4 regions of the Mesorhizobium sp. C395A genome follow, and region 2 is predicted to be linked to each of the others. Evidence: predicted binding sites of a transcription regulator. Region 2 holds the regulator's gene; each other region holds the start of a gene.
What was found. Region 2 encodes LexA, which represses DNA repair genes until DNA is damaged. Its sites were predicted from a motif close to TGTTCNNNNTGTGTTCNG; they were not measured.
Positions count from the first base shown of each region.

Region 1 (3,490 bases), 3.0 Mb from region 2:
TGATTGCCTAAGCCGGCTTCGGAATATCCCGCCCTACAAGACAGAACTTGCGACAGGACCTGACCCATGAGACTCTACCGCTTTCTGTCCGCCCCCGATGATTCCACCTTCTGTCACAAGGTAACCGCGGCGCTGAACAAGGGCTGGCATTTGTACGGCTCGCCGACCTACGCCTATGACAAGAAGACCAAATCGATGCGCTGCGGCCAGTCGGTGGTGAAGGATATCGACGGCCAGGAATACGGGCCGGATACCAAGCTGAGCGACTGGTAGCTTTGCCAGGCACCGACGCAGGCTGTGTCGAGATTCAGGTCAGGCCGAGCCGAGAACGGCGGTTTCCGAGAACCGGAGCGGAGCGTACTTGAAGTACGCGAGCACCGGAAGCGCAGGAAGCTGCCGTTCGCAGGCCGGCTTCACCTGAATATCGCACAGCCTTACTCCGCCGCCTCTTCGAGCTTCTCCATATCGTCGTCCGACAGGCCGAAATGGTGACCGATCTCGTGGATCAGCACATGGGTGACGATGTCGCCCAGCGTCTCTTCGTTCTCGGCCCAGTAGTCGAGGATGGCGCGGCGGTAGAGGGTGATGCGGTTCGGGCCTTCGCCGGTCTGCGGGTTCCAGCGCTCGGCGATGCCGCGGCCCTCGAACAGGCCGAGCAGGTCGAACGGCGTCTCCAGCGACAGATCGTCCATGATCTCGTCGGTCGGGAATTCGGCGATCATGATGACGATCTCGCCGGTCAGCTTGCGAAAATCGTCCGGCAGATGTGCGTACGCCTCCAGCGCCAGAAACTCGATCTCCTCGATCGAAGGCGAGAGTTCATCGTGCCAGGTGCGGGTCTTGTAGATGCGGGCCATGCTTTGTCCTTTGATCCGGCATATAGGCTTTCCCTCCGGACTCGGCAAATGGACGGGTACCTGGCCAATGACTGTTTCTTTGCGCCGAATGGCTGCGACCAAAGTCCAAGGTTGGCCTCGCCACCTTTGATCAAGGAATAAATTCCTTCTGACTCCGCTTGACTCTTCCGGCACCCTCTGGAATCTATAAGAACATAACAGGAACAATTATGAGAGAAATTGACCGTCATGGCGACATCAGCCGTGGCGCGGGAGACTGTTTTTGCCCTGCGCCGCCAGATCGCGAAGATCGAGGGAACGCTGCCCGAGCGCCTGGCCGCGCCGGCCGGCGAGCGACCTCGTGCGCGCGCTGACAGCGCTATCGGCGGTGCGCCCGAACCTAATGCCGATGTCACCATCATCCGGCGCGGGCTTGCCGTGGCTTCGCCGAATGCTTTCCTGGCGACCGGCGTCGAGCACCTCGATGCGGCGCTGAGCGGCGGCCTGCCGAAAGCCGCCTTGAGCGAAATCCATGGCCTTGAGACCCGCAATGCCGGGGCCGTCGCCGGCTTTGTGCTGTCGCTGGTCAGCCTGATCCTCAAGGGCCAGCCCTTGCCCGTGCTGTGGATCGGCACATCGGAGATTTTTCGCGAGGCCGGCTTTCCCTATGCCAGGGGATTGCAGGGCATGTTCGGTATCGCACCGGAGCAGTTGCTGTTTTCCGAGGCGCCGAAACTCACCGATGCGCTGTGGGTAGCCGAGGAGGCCGCCAAGATGACGGCGCTCGCCGCAATCATTCTCGAGATCCGTGGCAGCCCGCAGCGGCTCGACCTCACCGCGACGCGCCGGCTGCACGCGCGCGCCCAAAACGCCGGCCGGCCGGTGTTCCTGCTGCGCCAGGCCGGCGAAGCCGAGCCGACCGCCGCCCCGGTGCGCCTCATCGTGTCGGCTGCACCAGCGAAATCGCGCCGGACGATCGCCGGGCCGCTTGCCGGCTCGATCGGCCACCCTGCCTTCACCGTCAGCATCGGCAAGAGCCGCACCGCTCTGCCTGGACAATTCACACTGGAGTGGAACCCCGATGAACACGCATTCGAAGAAAGAAAGCCCCGCGAAAAACGGGCAGAGAATTCTGTCGCTGTGGTTCCCGCATCTGGCGGCAGAACGGATCCTGCGCCAGCGCCTGGGACGGTCGTGGCGTTCCCGGCCTTCGGATCATCTGCCGCCATCTCACCCACCGCTCGTGATCAGCCATCGCGACCGCAACGCCCAGCGCATATCGGCCCTCGACGAGCGGGCTGAGGCGCTGCATCTGAAGCCTGGCATGGGCATTGCCGATGCGCGCGCCATGCATCCCTCGATCGACATCGTCGAGGCCGATCCGGACGCCGATCGCCGGCTGCTCGAAGGCCTCGCCGACTGGTGCGATCGCTATACGCCGCTGGTGGCGCTCGACGGTACTGATGGCCTTTATCTCGACGTCACCGGCTGCACGCATCTGTTCGGCGGCGAGCGCGCCATGCTGGACGACATCCTTGCGCGGTTTTTCCAGCAGGGTTTCGATGTCCGCGCCGGGTTGGCCGCGACGCCGGGTGCAGCCTGGGCGGCGGCGCGCTTCTGCGGCAACCGCATCGTTGTCTCCGGCGAGGAGGAAGCGCTGCTCGCCCCCTTGCCGCTGGCGGCACTGCGCATCGAGGCCGATATCCGCGCCAGCTTGGAAAGCGTCGGCCTGTGGACCGCCGGCGCGGTCATGGCAGCGCCGCGCGCGCCGCTCGCCCGTCGCTTCGGCGCGACCTTGCTGTTGCGGCTCGACCAGGCGCTCGGCCGTCTCGACGAGGCGGTATCGCCGCGCCTGCCCGTGGCCCCGCTTTCGGTCGAACGCCACCTGGCCGAGCCGGTCGTGCTGACCGCCGAGATCGAACGGCTGGTGCTCTTGCTGGCGGTGACGCTGAAGGCCGATCTCGAACGCCGCGGCGAGGGCGCAAGGATGCTGGCGCTGCTTTTGTTTCGCGTCGACGGCGCCGTCAGCCGCATCGCTGTCGGTACCTCGCGACCGTTGCGCGAACCCAAGCTTATCCAGCGCCTGTTCCATGAGCGGCTGGCCGCGCTCGAACAGGACATCGATGCCGGCTACGGCTTCGACCTGGTGCGGCTTTCGGTGCTGGCGGCCGCCGGCTTCGACATGCAGCAGGCCGATTTGACCGGCGAGACCGAGGATGACGGCGCCGACATGGCACTCTTTGCCGACCGCATCCGCGCCAGGCTCGGCGACAGTGCGGTGCTGAAACCGGTCGCCCTCGAGAGCCATCTGCCGGAGCGCGCCATCGCCACCATCCCGTTCTCGGAAGCGCCACAACGCAAAACACCGCTCAGGAAGCCGGGCTCGAAAGACGCGCCGCGCGCAACCATCTTCCCGCCGGAACGGCCGATCCGGCTGTTCCGTTCGCCCGAGCCGATCGAGGTGCCGGCCACCGAAATGCCTGAGGGTCCGCCGATGAATTTCCGCTGGCGCCGCGCCCTCTACCGGGTCGCGCGCGCCGAGGGGCCGGAACGCATCGCGCCGGAATGGTGGCGTGAAACGTCAAGCGATCCGCTCACATCGACGCGTGACTATTTCCGGATCGAGGATGCCGACGGCCGCCGCTACTGGCTCT
Region 1 covers NZ_CP100473.1:4,616,961-4,620,450, forward strand. The annotation lists gene NLY37_RS22590 (HpcH/HpaI aldolase/citrate lyase family protein) at 1-3, shown strand, start outside; gene NLY37_RS22595 (DUF1737 domain-containing protein) at 67-273, shown strand; gene NLY37_RS22600 (metallopeptidase family protein) at 435-857, opposite strand; gene NLY37_RS22605 (ImuA family protein) at 1,086-2,138, shown strand; gene NLY37_RS22610 (DUF6504 family protein) at 2,080-3,490, shown strand, end outside.
Region 1: a site for LexA is predicted at 1,046-1,063, ahead of NLY37_RS22605 (ImuA family protein). Genes of this name have one in related genera too.

Region 2 (3,490 bases):
TCGCCGCCCATCATGGCCCGCGCTCCGCCGCAGCCTTGCCGTGGCCGCCAACACGGAGCTCGACCGGGGCGTCGCCTTCCTGCTGGTGCCGGTTTTCCTGGCGGCCGGCGTCATCATTTATTTCTCGCTGGCCGGCGAGCCCGGCTTTGCGCAGCCAATCGCCATTGTGGTGCTGGCGACATGTTGCGCTGTCGCCACGCGATCGCGGCCGAGGACGCATCTGTTCTGCATGGCCGCGATGCTGTGCGCGCTCGGCGTCGTCGCCGCCAAAGTCGAGACCTGGCGCGCCGGAACGCAGATGCTCGGCTCCGAGATCCAGACACGGCTGACCGGCCGCGTCGTCAGTCTCGAACAGATGGAGAGCGGGCGCATCAGGCTGACGCTCGACGTGGTTTCGACCGCTTACCCCAAGCTGCGCTACGCCCCGGAGCGGGTCAGGCTCTCGGCGCGGACCGTTCCCGCCGATATGACCGCCGGCTCCCTGATCACCGGCTATGCCAGGCTGTTGCCGCCGACCGGTCCGGTGCGGCCGGAGAGCTACGATTTCTCCTTCGACAGCTATTTCACCGGTATCGGCGGCAGCGGCTTCTTTCTCGGCAATCCGAAAACCATTGCTACGCAGGGACCGCCGCCGCTGACCGCGCGGCTCTCCTCGGCAATCGAGAACGCGCGCGAAAACATTGCCGACCATATCAGGGGCAAGATCGGCGGCGCCGAAGGCGAGATTGCGGCGGCGTTGATTGTCGGGGTGCGCGCCGGCATCCCGGACGAGGTCAACGAAGCGATGCGGCGCACCGGCATCTACCACATCATCTCCATCTCCGGCCTGCACATGGCGCTGGTTGCCGGCACCATCATGGCGTTGCTGCGTGGCGCCTTTGCGCTGTTTCCCGATTTCTCTTCGCGCCGGCCGGTGAAGAAATATGCGGCCGCGGCAGCGCTTATCTCGATCGCCGCCTATCTCGTTATTTCAGGCGTCGTGGTTGCCGCCGAGCGCAGCTTCATCATGCTGGCGGTCATGCTTGTCGCCGTGCTGTTTGATCGCGCCGCACTCACCATGCGCAATCTGGCGATCTCCGCCATCGCCGTCATCCTGGTGTCGCCGCACGAGGTGGTCGGTCCCAGCTTCCAGATGTCGTTTGCCGCCACCGCCGCCCTTGTCGGCGCCTATGCCGGCTGGGCCGATTACCGCGCCGACAAGGTGAGAACGCCGCTGGCAAAGCGCTCCTTCGTCGGCTTCCTGTCGCGAAAATTCGCGCTGGCCATGGGCGGCCTCGCCATGACCTCGATCATCGCCGGCAGTGCAACCTTGCTGTTCGCCATCTGGCATTTTCAGCGTGTGTCGCCGCTCAGCCTGATCGCCAATCTGGCCGTGATGCCGATTGTTTCGTTGATCGTCATGCCCTTTGCCGTGCTCAGCGCACTGGCGATGCCGTTCGGCGCCGACGGGCCGCTCCTCTATGTGATGGGCAAGGGACTGATGGCGATGATCGCTATATCGGCCTGGATTTCCGAGCGCTCGCCGGTCGACGCCGTCGGGCTGATCTCCATCCGCTCGGTGCTGTTGGTGGCGGTCGCCCTCGTCATCGCCACCATGGCCACCACCTGGCTCAGGCTGGCGGCCGTGCCTTTCGCGCTGGCCGGCCTGTTGACGGTGCCGCAGGTGCTTACGCCCGACGTGCTCATATCCGAGGACGCACATCTGGTGGCCATGCCGATAGGTGGCGGCGAACTCGCCCTCAACCGCGAACGCTCCAACGAATTCACCACGGACAATTGGAAACGGGCGCTGCGGGCCGAAACCATTATCCCGCCCGAGATTTTCGAGGCAACAGATACGCGGTTCGATCTCGATCCGCTCGATCTGCCGCCCGGGTCGCCCTTCTATTGCATGGGCGATCTCTGTATCGCCCGACACCCTTCCGGAGCCATTGTAGCCCTTGCCAAAGACCGCAAGACGGCGCGGCCGGCCTGTGCCTTCGCTAGCCTGATCGTCATCGATGACGCCACGGCCTACAATCCGTGCCGCGACCCGCTGGTGCTGGTCGTGACGAAGAAGCAGCTCGCCCGCGACGGCAGCGCCGCTGTCTTCTTCGATCCGCAATCGGCAGCGGCAGCGCCAACCATCCGCTTCGCCGTCGACAAGCCGTATCGCCCCTGGCACGAGCAACGCCGCTTCTCCCGCGAAGCGCGCGGCCTGCCGCCCTACAACCAGCGTGAAAAGTACAAACCCAAGCCGGCTCAGTAGCGCCGGATCAATCCGACAAGCTTGCCCTGCACCTTCACCCTGTCCGGCCCAAAAATGCGGGTCTCGTAGGCCGGGTTGGCGGCTTCCAGGGCGATCGAGGCCCCCTTGCGGCGGAAGCGTTTCAGGGTCGCTTCCTCATCGTCGACCAACGCCACTACGATCTCGCCGGGGCTGGCCGTGTCGGCATTGCGGATGATGACCGTGTCGCCATCGAAAATGCCGGCCTCAATCATCGAATCGCCCTTGACCTCGAGTGCGTAGTGTTCACCGCCCATGATCATGTCGGGCGGCACCGAGATCGAATGGGTCTGATGCTGGATGGCGTCGATCGGCACGCCGGCGGCGATGCGTCCCATCACCGGGATTGAAATCGCGGAAACGGCATCGTCATTGCCGGCAGACATCGAACGCGACGGCGAGCCCGCCTTGATCTGGCGGCCGAGACCGCCTTGGCCCATCCCGCCTTGTCCTTGGCCGCCTTGCCCTTGGCCGGCTTGACCAAGACTGCCCTGAATGACGCTCGGCGAAAACTTCCTCGCCGCGTTGAGGCCTGGTGCGATCGAGTCGGGCAGCCGCAGCACTTCCAGCGCGCGCGCCCGGTTCGGCAGCCGGCGAATGAAACCGCGCTCCTCAAGCGCCGTGATCAGGCGGTGGATGCCGGACTTGGAGGCGAGGTCGAGCGCTTCCTTCATCTCATCGAAGGACGGCGGGATTCCGCTCTCCTTCAGGCGTTCATGGATGAACATCAGAAGCTCATGTTGTTTGCGCGTCAGCATCGCGGCCCCCAGGGGTTCTGCAACCAGAATCGGAAAAAACAAACCCAGAACAAACACTATCTGTTCCAGTTGTGTTCCGCAACCTTTTAAAGTTTAATGAATGTGTTGACGTTTTGTTCAGCGTAACGTTCGGCGCTGCGAGCCCCGCCTGCGCCCATTTGCCGGCAACGGGTGAAACGAAGCCAAAGTGCCCTGCGCGTCGGCTACGACCGCCGCTTCCTTTTCGGACGGGGCTGCGCAGCATCCGCGCCGGGTTCACTCTGGGCATAGACCTGCAGCGTGTAGCCGATGTGAGCGGTCATCAGAGTTTTCGCACGTTCGACGTCGCGATCGAGGGCCGCTTCCATCAGGGCGGTATGGTGTTCGATCGCCACGGCGTCGCGCAGGGCCGCCACGGCCTTCCGGTGTCCATCCGTGCGGCCGGCGGCGGCGCGCAGCGTCGGGGCCAGACCCAGAAAGCGGTGAT
Region 2 covers NZ_CP100473.1:1,619,490-1,622,979, forward strand. The annotation lists gene NLY37_RS08080 (ComEC/Rec2 family competence protein) at 1-2,248, shown strand, start outside; gene lexA (transcriptional repressor LexA) at 2,242-3,024, opposite strand; gene NLY37_RS08090 (GntR family transcriptional regulator) at 3,228-3,490, opposite strand, start outside.

Region 3 (3,490 bases), 2.8 Mb from region 2:
CGCAGGCCTGTCTTGTCGGTGAGTCCGCCCGGCGACCAGCCTTCGGCGATGATGAAGGGCCTCAGCTTGGCGATCGAATGGCAGATCCGTCCGACATCTTCCAGCCGCATGCGTCGGTGGCGGCGGGTTTCAAGGATCTTCGCCACCACCTTGGTGCCCAGACCCGGAACCCGCAGCAGCGCTTCGCGGTCGGCGCGGTTGATGTCGACGGGAAACCTCGCCCGATTGCGCAAAGCCCAGGCGAGCTTGGGGTCAATGGCGAGATCGAGCATGCCGTCGCTGCTGCCGGCGAGGATTTCCGGCTGCGAAAAGCCGTAGAAGCGCATCAGCCAGTCGGCCTGATAGAGCCGGTGCTCGCGCATCAGCGGCGGTTTCTGGAGCGGCAGCGACGATGACGAATCCGGGATCGGGCTGAAGGCGGAGTAATAGACGCGCCGCAGATGGTAGCTGCCATAGAGCCGCGCACTGGAGTGCAAGATACCGTCGTCGGATGTCTTGTCGGCGCCGACGATCATCTGCGTCGACTGACCTCCGGGCGCAAAGCGTTCGCGCTTCTTGGTCCGCAACGTCGGCTCGGCCTTTTCCTCCATCTTCCGGCGCAGGTTCGCCATGGAAAGCCGGATCGTTTGCGGCTTCTTCTCCGGCGCTAGTTTCTTCACGCCTTCATCGGTCGGCAGTTCGACATTGATAGACAGCCGGTCGGCGTAGAGCCCGGCCTGCTCGACCAGTTCGGCCGAGCTTTCCGGAATGGTCTTCAGATGAATATAGCCGGAGAATTTTTCGTACAGCCGCAGCCGCCGCGCCACTTCCACCATTTCGGCCATGGTCTCGTCGGGCGAACGGATGACGCCGGAGGACAGGAACAGGCCTTCGATGTAGTTGCGCCGATAAAAGTCCATGGTCAGCTTCACCACCTCGTCGATGCCGAAGCGGGCGCGGCGCACATTCGATGACGAGCGGTTGATGCAGTAGCTGCAATCGTAAATGCAGAAATTGGTCAGCAGGATTTTCAGGAGCGAAATGCAGCGGCCGTCCGGCGCGTAGGAATGGCAGATGCCCATGCCTTCGGTGGAGCCGATACCGCCGGATTGGCGCGAATCCTTCTTCGCCGACCCAGACGAGGCGCAAGAAGCATCGTATTTGGCGGCGTCTGACAGGATCGCCAGCTTTTCACGGACGGTGCGTGCGCTCATCCGTTCATGTTATGTTCTAGACGGCTGCAGCGCCACCTCATTTGATGCAGGCGGCGAAAAAGTGATCGCCGCCTGATCGTCGGGCTAGCAGGACGACTGTCCGAGTTCCAGGCGGTCTCTCAGACCTCATGGAGGTAGAGGTGGTAATCCAGCTCGCTGACGGTGCGGGCGACGCGCAGATACTCGGACTGCTTGATCGCCACGAAGGTGCGATGCAGATCCTCGCCAAGCGCCTCTTTCAGGAAGCTCGAGGCCCGCGCCGCCTCGATCGCGGCGCGCCAGTCGACCGGCATGGTCGTGCGCGTGACGGCGGCTTCATAGCCATTCCCAGTGGTTTCGGGGCCGGGGTCGAGGCCTTCGTCCAGACCCTTGATGATGCCGGCCAGCACCGTTGCCGCGATCAGGTAGGGATTGGCGTCGACGCCCGACGGCCGGTGCTCGATGCGCCGATTCTTGGCGTCGCCGGCCGGCACGCGCAGCGCCACCGAACGGTTGTTGACGCCCCAGGTCGGCGCCACCGGCGCATAGGACTGCGAGACGAAGCGCCGCCAGGAATTGGCGTGCGGCGCAAACACCAGCATCGATTCGGCCATGGTCTGGATCAGCCCGCCGAGCCCCTGCAGCAGCGGCAGCGACCAGCTTTCGCCGCCTGCTTCGGCAAAAACGTTGCGGCCGTTCTTGTCCTGCAGCGAAACATGGAAATGCATGCCGGAGCCGGCATATTTTTCGATCGGCTTGGCCATGAAGCAGGCGGTAACACCATGGCGGCGCGCCTGCGCCCGCACCAGCCGCTTCAACATGACGAGGTCGTCGGCCGCCCGCATGACATCCTTGCGGTAATTCAGCGTCAGCTCGTACTGGCCGGGCGCGTATTCGGAAATCACCGTTTCGGCCGGAATGCCTTGCGCCTTAGCCGCGGCATAGATGTCGGAAAACAGCGGCTCCATGCCGTGCAGATGGTCGACGGAATAGACTTCCGTCTTGGCCGAGCGGCGGCCGTCGAGCACCGCGTCCGCCGGCTTCACCTTGCCGTCGGCATCGCGCTCATTGGCGAGCAGGAAAAATTCGAGCTCGAAGGCGCCGGCGGGATAGAGGCCCTTGGCGGCCAATATGTCGACCTGCCTGGCCAGCGCCAGCCGTGGGTCCGACGACATTGGCTGTCCCTCGAGATGGTACATCGCCATCAGCAACTGGCCGCGCGGCGGGTTGGTACCGTAAAGCGGCACCAGCGTGCCGGGGATCGGCCAGGCCCTGAGGTCGCCATCGCCTGTCGTCCAGATCAGCCCGGTTTCGTGCACATCCTCGCCGGTGATGTCGAGGCCGAGGATCGAGATCGGCATGTGGCGGCCGCCCTCGAAGATGCTTTTCAGCTCATGCCGGCGCACGATCTTGCCGCGGCCGACGCCGTTGGCGTCGGTCAAGACGATATCGAAGGCTTCGATTTCCGGATGAGCAGCGAGAAAGGCTTGCGCCTCGGCGGGCGTCGAGCCCGAAGGTGAAGTCATGATTACTGTACTCAAGGTTTGCTTTGGCGCCTGTTTGTTGATCGCCTGCTTGTTGGCTGCTTGTCTCATGCCGTCAGCCTTGCCGCAACCGTGGCGAAGGCGGTGATCAGCCGGTTGACCTGGGTGGCGGTGGTAGCTGGCGAGATCAGCATCATGTTGTGGAAAGGCGCGATCAGCACGCCTTGGTTGACCAGCGCGACATGGATAGCCGCCTCAAGCTCCGGCGCATGCGCAGTCTCGGCTTCGGCGCCGTTCCTGAGCGGGCCGGGGGCGCAGATGAACTCGACGCGGGCGCCGACACGGGCGACATGCCATGGCAGATTGTAGCGGTCGATGACGCCGGTCAGCCCTGCATCGAGCCGCAGGGCCAGGCGATCCGCCCGGGCATAATTCTCCTGCGTCATCACCTCTTCGAGCGTTGCGCGCATGGCTGCGAACTGCAGCGGGTTCGCCGACAGCGTCGTGCCCATGCCGGAATAGCCCGGCTCCTTGGTTCGATTGTAGTCGGCATAGCGCGAGGCGACCTCGTCGCTCATGCCCCACACGCTTGCCGGCACGCCACCGGCGATCGGCTTGCCCAGCACGAAAAGGTCGGGCTGGAGCCCGAATTTTCTGGTGTAGCCCCCTGGGCCGGTCGAGATGGTGTGGGTCTCGTCGATCAGCAGCAGCGTTCCGGCCGCGCGCGTCAGTTTGCGCAACGCGTCGTGAAAACCCGGATCGGGCAGCACCATGCAGGAATTTGTCAGCACCGGCTCGGCGATGACGCAGGCGACATCGCGGTCGGCGAGCGCC
Region 3 covers NZ_CP100473.1:5,163,851-5,167,340, reverse strand. The annotation lists gene NLY37_RS25240 (putative DNA modification/repair radical SAM protein) at 1-1,193, opposite strand, end outside; gene NLY37_RS25235 (glutamine synthetase family protein) at 1,313-2,698, opposite strand; gene NLY37_RS25230 (aspartate aminotransferase family protein) at 2,764-3,490, opposite strand, start outside.
Region 3: a site for LexA is predicted at 1,195-1,212, ahead of NLY37_RS25240 (putative DNA modification/repair radical SAM protein). Genes of this name have one in related genera too.

Region 4 (3,490 bases), 230 kb from region 2:
AGCGGCGAGCGCCTCGGCCACGGGCGCGTGGAGGTCGATGAAGGGGCGGGCGCTTTGCGGTGTCATGATGGTCTCCGATCCGGAGATCCGCGCGTCCGCTTGGACGTCGCGCTCCGGCAATGGCAATTGGCCGCCCTCATGCCATTTCCTGCGCGTCGGGCACAAGAGCCAGTGCCTCAGTGAAGGTCGCAATCGTGAAGGCCGGAACCGCGTCGGCGCTTTCAATGGCCAGCGTGGCGGCGGCAACGCCCTCGCGCAATGCCTGGCGCAGGGGCAGGCCGCGCAGCAGGGCAGCGATGGTGGCGCCGGCCAGCGCGTCGCCGGCGCCGGTGACGTCGGCGACTTTTCTCGGCGCCGGCGGCAGGATAGAGAAGGCGCCGGCTTCGTCGAATCCCAGCACCGGGCCGTCGCCCGCCGTCACCACGCCACTGGTGAGGCCGCTGCAGCGCAGTCCGTCGACGGTCTCGCGCTCGGTGGCATTGGCATCGACGCCGGCCAGCACCATGGCCTCGCGCCGGTTCATGAAGACCTGCGCGAGTTCCTTCAGCACCGGTATCAGCCGCACCACCTTGGCCGGCGAAATGGCAATGGCGAACACCGGCTTGCCGGCGGCGAGCCCCACCAGCCGCTCCAGCGCCGTTGATGGCAGATTGGCGTCGCAGAGCACCGCATCGGCCTCGGCGACCACCTCGCGCACCTTGGAGCGGCGGATCTGCTTGGGGAACGCCAAATCGTAGAGCGCCATATCGGCAAAGCCGGTGATCAGCTCGCCGTCGCGATCGATCAGCGCCGTGTAGCTCGGCGTCGTGCGGTCGAGGAAAACCGCCGACAGGTCGGCAATGCCGGAGTCGGCGATGGCGCGCGCAACCGTCTCGGCCGAGGCATCGCCGCCGCGCACCGACAAAAGCGAGGCCGAGACGCCGCGCCGCACCAGGCTGCGCAGCGCGTTGAATACGCCGCCGCCGACATCCTCGCGCATCGTGCCGGGGTTGGACGCCGCGGGCACGTACGTACCCGACACCTGGCCGCGGCGATCGATATGGGCGCCGCCCACCGCCAGTATCTTTGCTGATTTCACCATGCCGGCGATATGACCTTTGTTATTCGAGCCGCACAAGCGCTAGGCTGTGCGACCGAGCTTCGCAGGCGAGCCGGCGATTCGGCCGATCGAAACAGCCGGAGCATCTGGCCCAATGCGGAACGCGTCCGAAAACCAAACCACGAGACAAAAAAAGAACAAATCCGGATAATGATTGTTTTTCAGTTATTTGATCCCTCTTGCCAAACGAGAACAAAAGTAGTACAAAATGGGCAGGGATTACGGATTGTCCGGCCTTCATTGACGACCAAGGGGTGATGTATCATGGCTCAGAATTCTTTGCGGCTTGTAGAGGACAAAGCGGTGGACAAATCAAAGGCTCTGGACGCGGCGCTGTCGCAAATCGAGCGCGCCTTCGGCAAGGGCTCGATCATGCGGCTTGGCGCCAATGAGCAGGTCGTCGAGATCGAAACCGTGCCGACCGGATCGCTGGGCCTCGACATCGCGCTTGGCGTCGGCGGCCTGCCGCGCGGCCGCATTGTCGAGATCTACGGGCCGGAAAGCTCGGGCAAGACGACGCTGGCGCTGCATACGGTGGCGGAAGCCCAGAAGAAAGGCGGCATCTGCGCCTTTGTCGATGCCGAGCATGCGCTCGACCCGGTCTATGCCCGCAAGCTCGGCGTCGACCTCGAAAACCTGCTGATCTCGCAGCCCGACACCGGCGAGCAGGCACTTGAAATCTGCGACACGCTGGTGCGTTCCGGCGCCATCGATGTGCTGGTCGTCGATTCGGTGGCGGCACTGACGCCGCGCGCTGAAATCGAGGGCGAGATGGGCGATTCGCTGCCCGGTCTCCAGGCTCGTCTGATGAGCCAGGCGCTGCGCAAGCTGACCGCCTCGATCTCGCGCTCCAACACCATGGTCATCTTCATCAACCAGATCCGCATGAAGATCGGCGTCATGTTCGGTTCGCCGGAAACCACGACCGGCGGCAACGCGCTGAAATTCTACGCTTCGGTGCGCCTCGACATCCGCCGCATCGGCTCGGTCAAGGACCGCGACGAGGTCGTCGGCAACCAGACCCGCGTCAAGGTGGTCAAGAACAAGCTGGCGCCGCCCTTCAAGGTGGTCGAGTTCGACATCATGTATGGCGAGGGCGTCTCCAAGACCGGCGAACTGGTCGATCTCGGCGTCAAGGCCGGCGTGGTCGAGAAGTCCGGCGCCTGGTTCTCCTACAATTCGCAGCGTCTCGGCCAAGGTCGCGAAAACGCCAAACTGTTCCTGCGCGACAATCCCGACACGGCGCGTGAGATCGAACTTGCGCTGCGGCAGAATGCCGGGCTGATCGCCGAGAAATTTCTTGAAAATGGCGGCCCCGAGCGCGGCGAAAGCGACGACGGCTTCGAGGAAGAATCCGGCGCCATGTAGGGCACGGCCAGAGTTCGGCCATAAAAATCGAGTCTATTATCCGATGCTTAAGTAACCGAGTTCTTTAGTATTGCGTTTCAAACCGCCGGCCTTCGCGCCGGCGGTTTTCGTTTTTGGGCAGCGTGAAGCCGGCTTGGCAGTTGCCGGGATGGCCCAATTCCGTGTTTCTGGACAGGGTGGGGCGTGCCCGCTAAAAGGCCAAGTCAATCTTCTAAAAAGCAGAGACCAGTGTCCGCCGGCCGTGCCGGCGGTTTTCGCGAAAAGGCAGCAGTCATGAGTGGCGTGAACGAGATCCGGTCGACATTCCTCGACTATTTCCGCAAGGAGGGCCACGAGGTCGTGGCCTCGAGCCCGCTGGTGCCGCGCAACGACCCGACGCTGATGTTCACCAATGCCGGCATGGTGCAGTTCAAGAACGTCTTCACCGGCCTGGAGAAGCGGTCCTATTCGCGCGCCACCACCGCGCAGAAAAGCGTGCGCGCCGGCGGCAAGCACAACGACCTCGACAATGTCGGCTACACCGCGCGCCATCTGACCTTCTTCGAAATGCTCGGCAATTTCTCCTTCGGCGACTATTTCAAGGAGCGCGCCATCGAACTGGCCTGGAACCTGATCACCAAGGAGTTCGGGCTGAACAAGGACAAGCTGCTGGTCACCGTCTATCACACCGATGACGAGGCGGCCGGCTTCTGGAAGAAGATCGCCGGTTTCTCCGATGACCGCATCATCCGCATCCCGACCTCCGACAATTTCTGGGCTATGGGCGACACCGGACCGTGCGGGCCGTGCTCGGAAATCTTCATCGACCGTGGCGAGCACATCTGGGGCGGCCCTCCCGGCAGCCCGGAGGAGGACGGCGACCGCTTCCTTGAATTCTGGAACCTGGTGTTCATGCAATATGAGCAGGTCACCAAGGATGAGCGCATCGACCTGCCGCGGCCGTCGATCGACACCGGCATGGGCCTGGAGCGCATGGCCTCCATCCTGCAAGGGGTGGAGAGCGTCTTCGAGACCGACCTGTTC
Region 4 covers NZ_CP100473.1:1,384,730-1,388,219, forward strand. The annotation lists gene NLY37_RS06850 (pseudouridine-5'-phosphate glycosidase) at 1-66, opposite strand, end outside; gene NLY37_RS06855 (carbohydrate kinase family protein) at 137-1,081, opposite strand; gene recA (recombinase RecA) at 1,364-2,467, shown strand; gene alaS (alanine--tRNA ligase) at 2,741-3,490, shown strand, end outside.
Region 4: a site for LexA is predicted at 1,288-1,305, ahead of recA (recombinase RecA). Genes of this name have one in related genera too.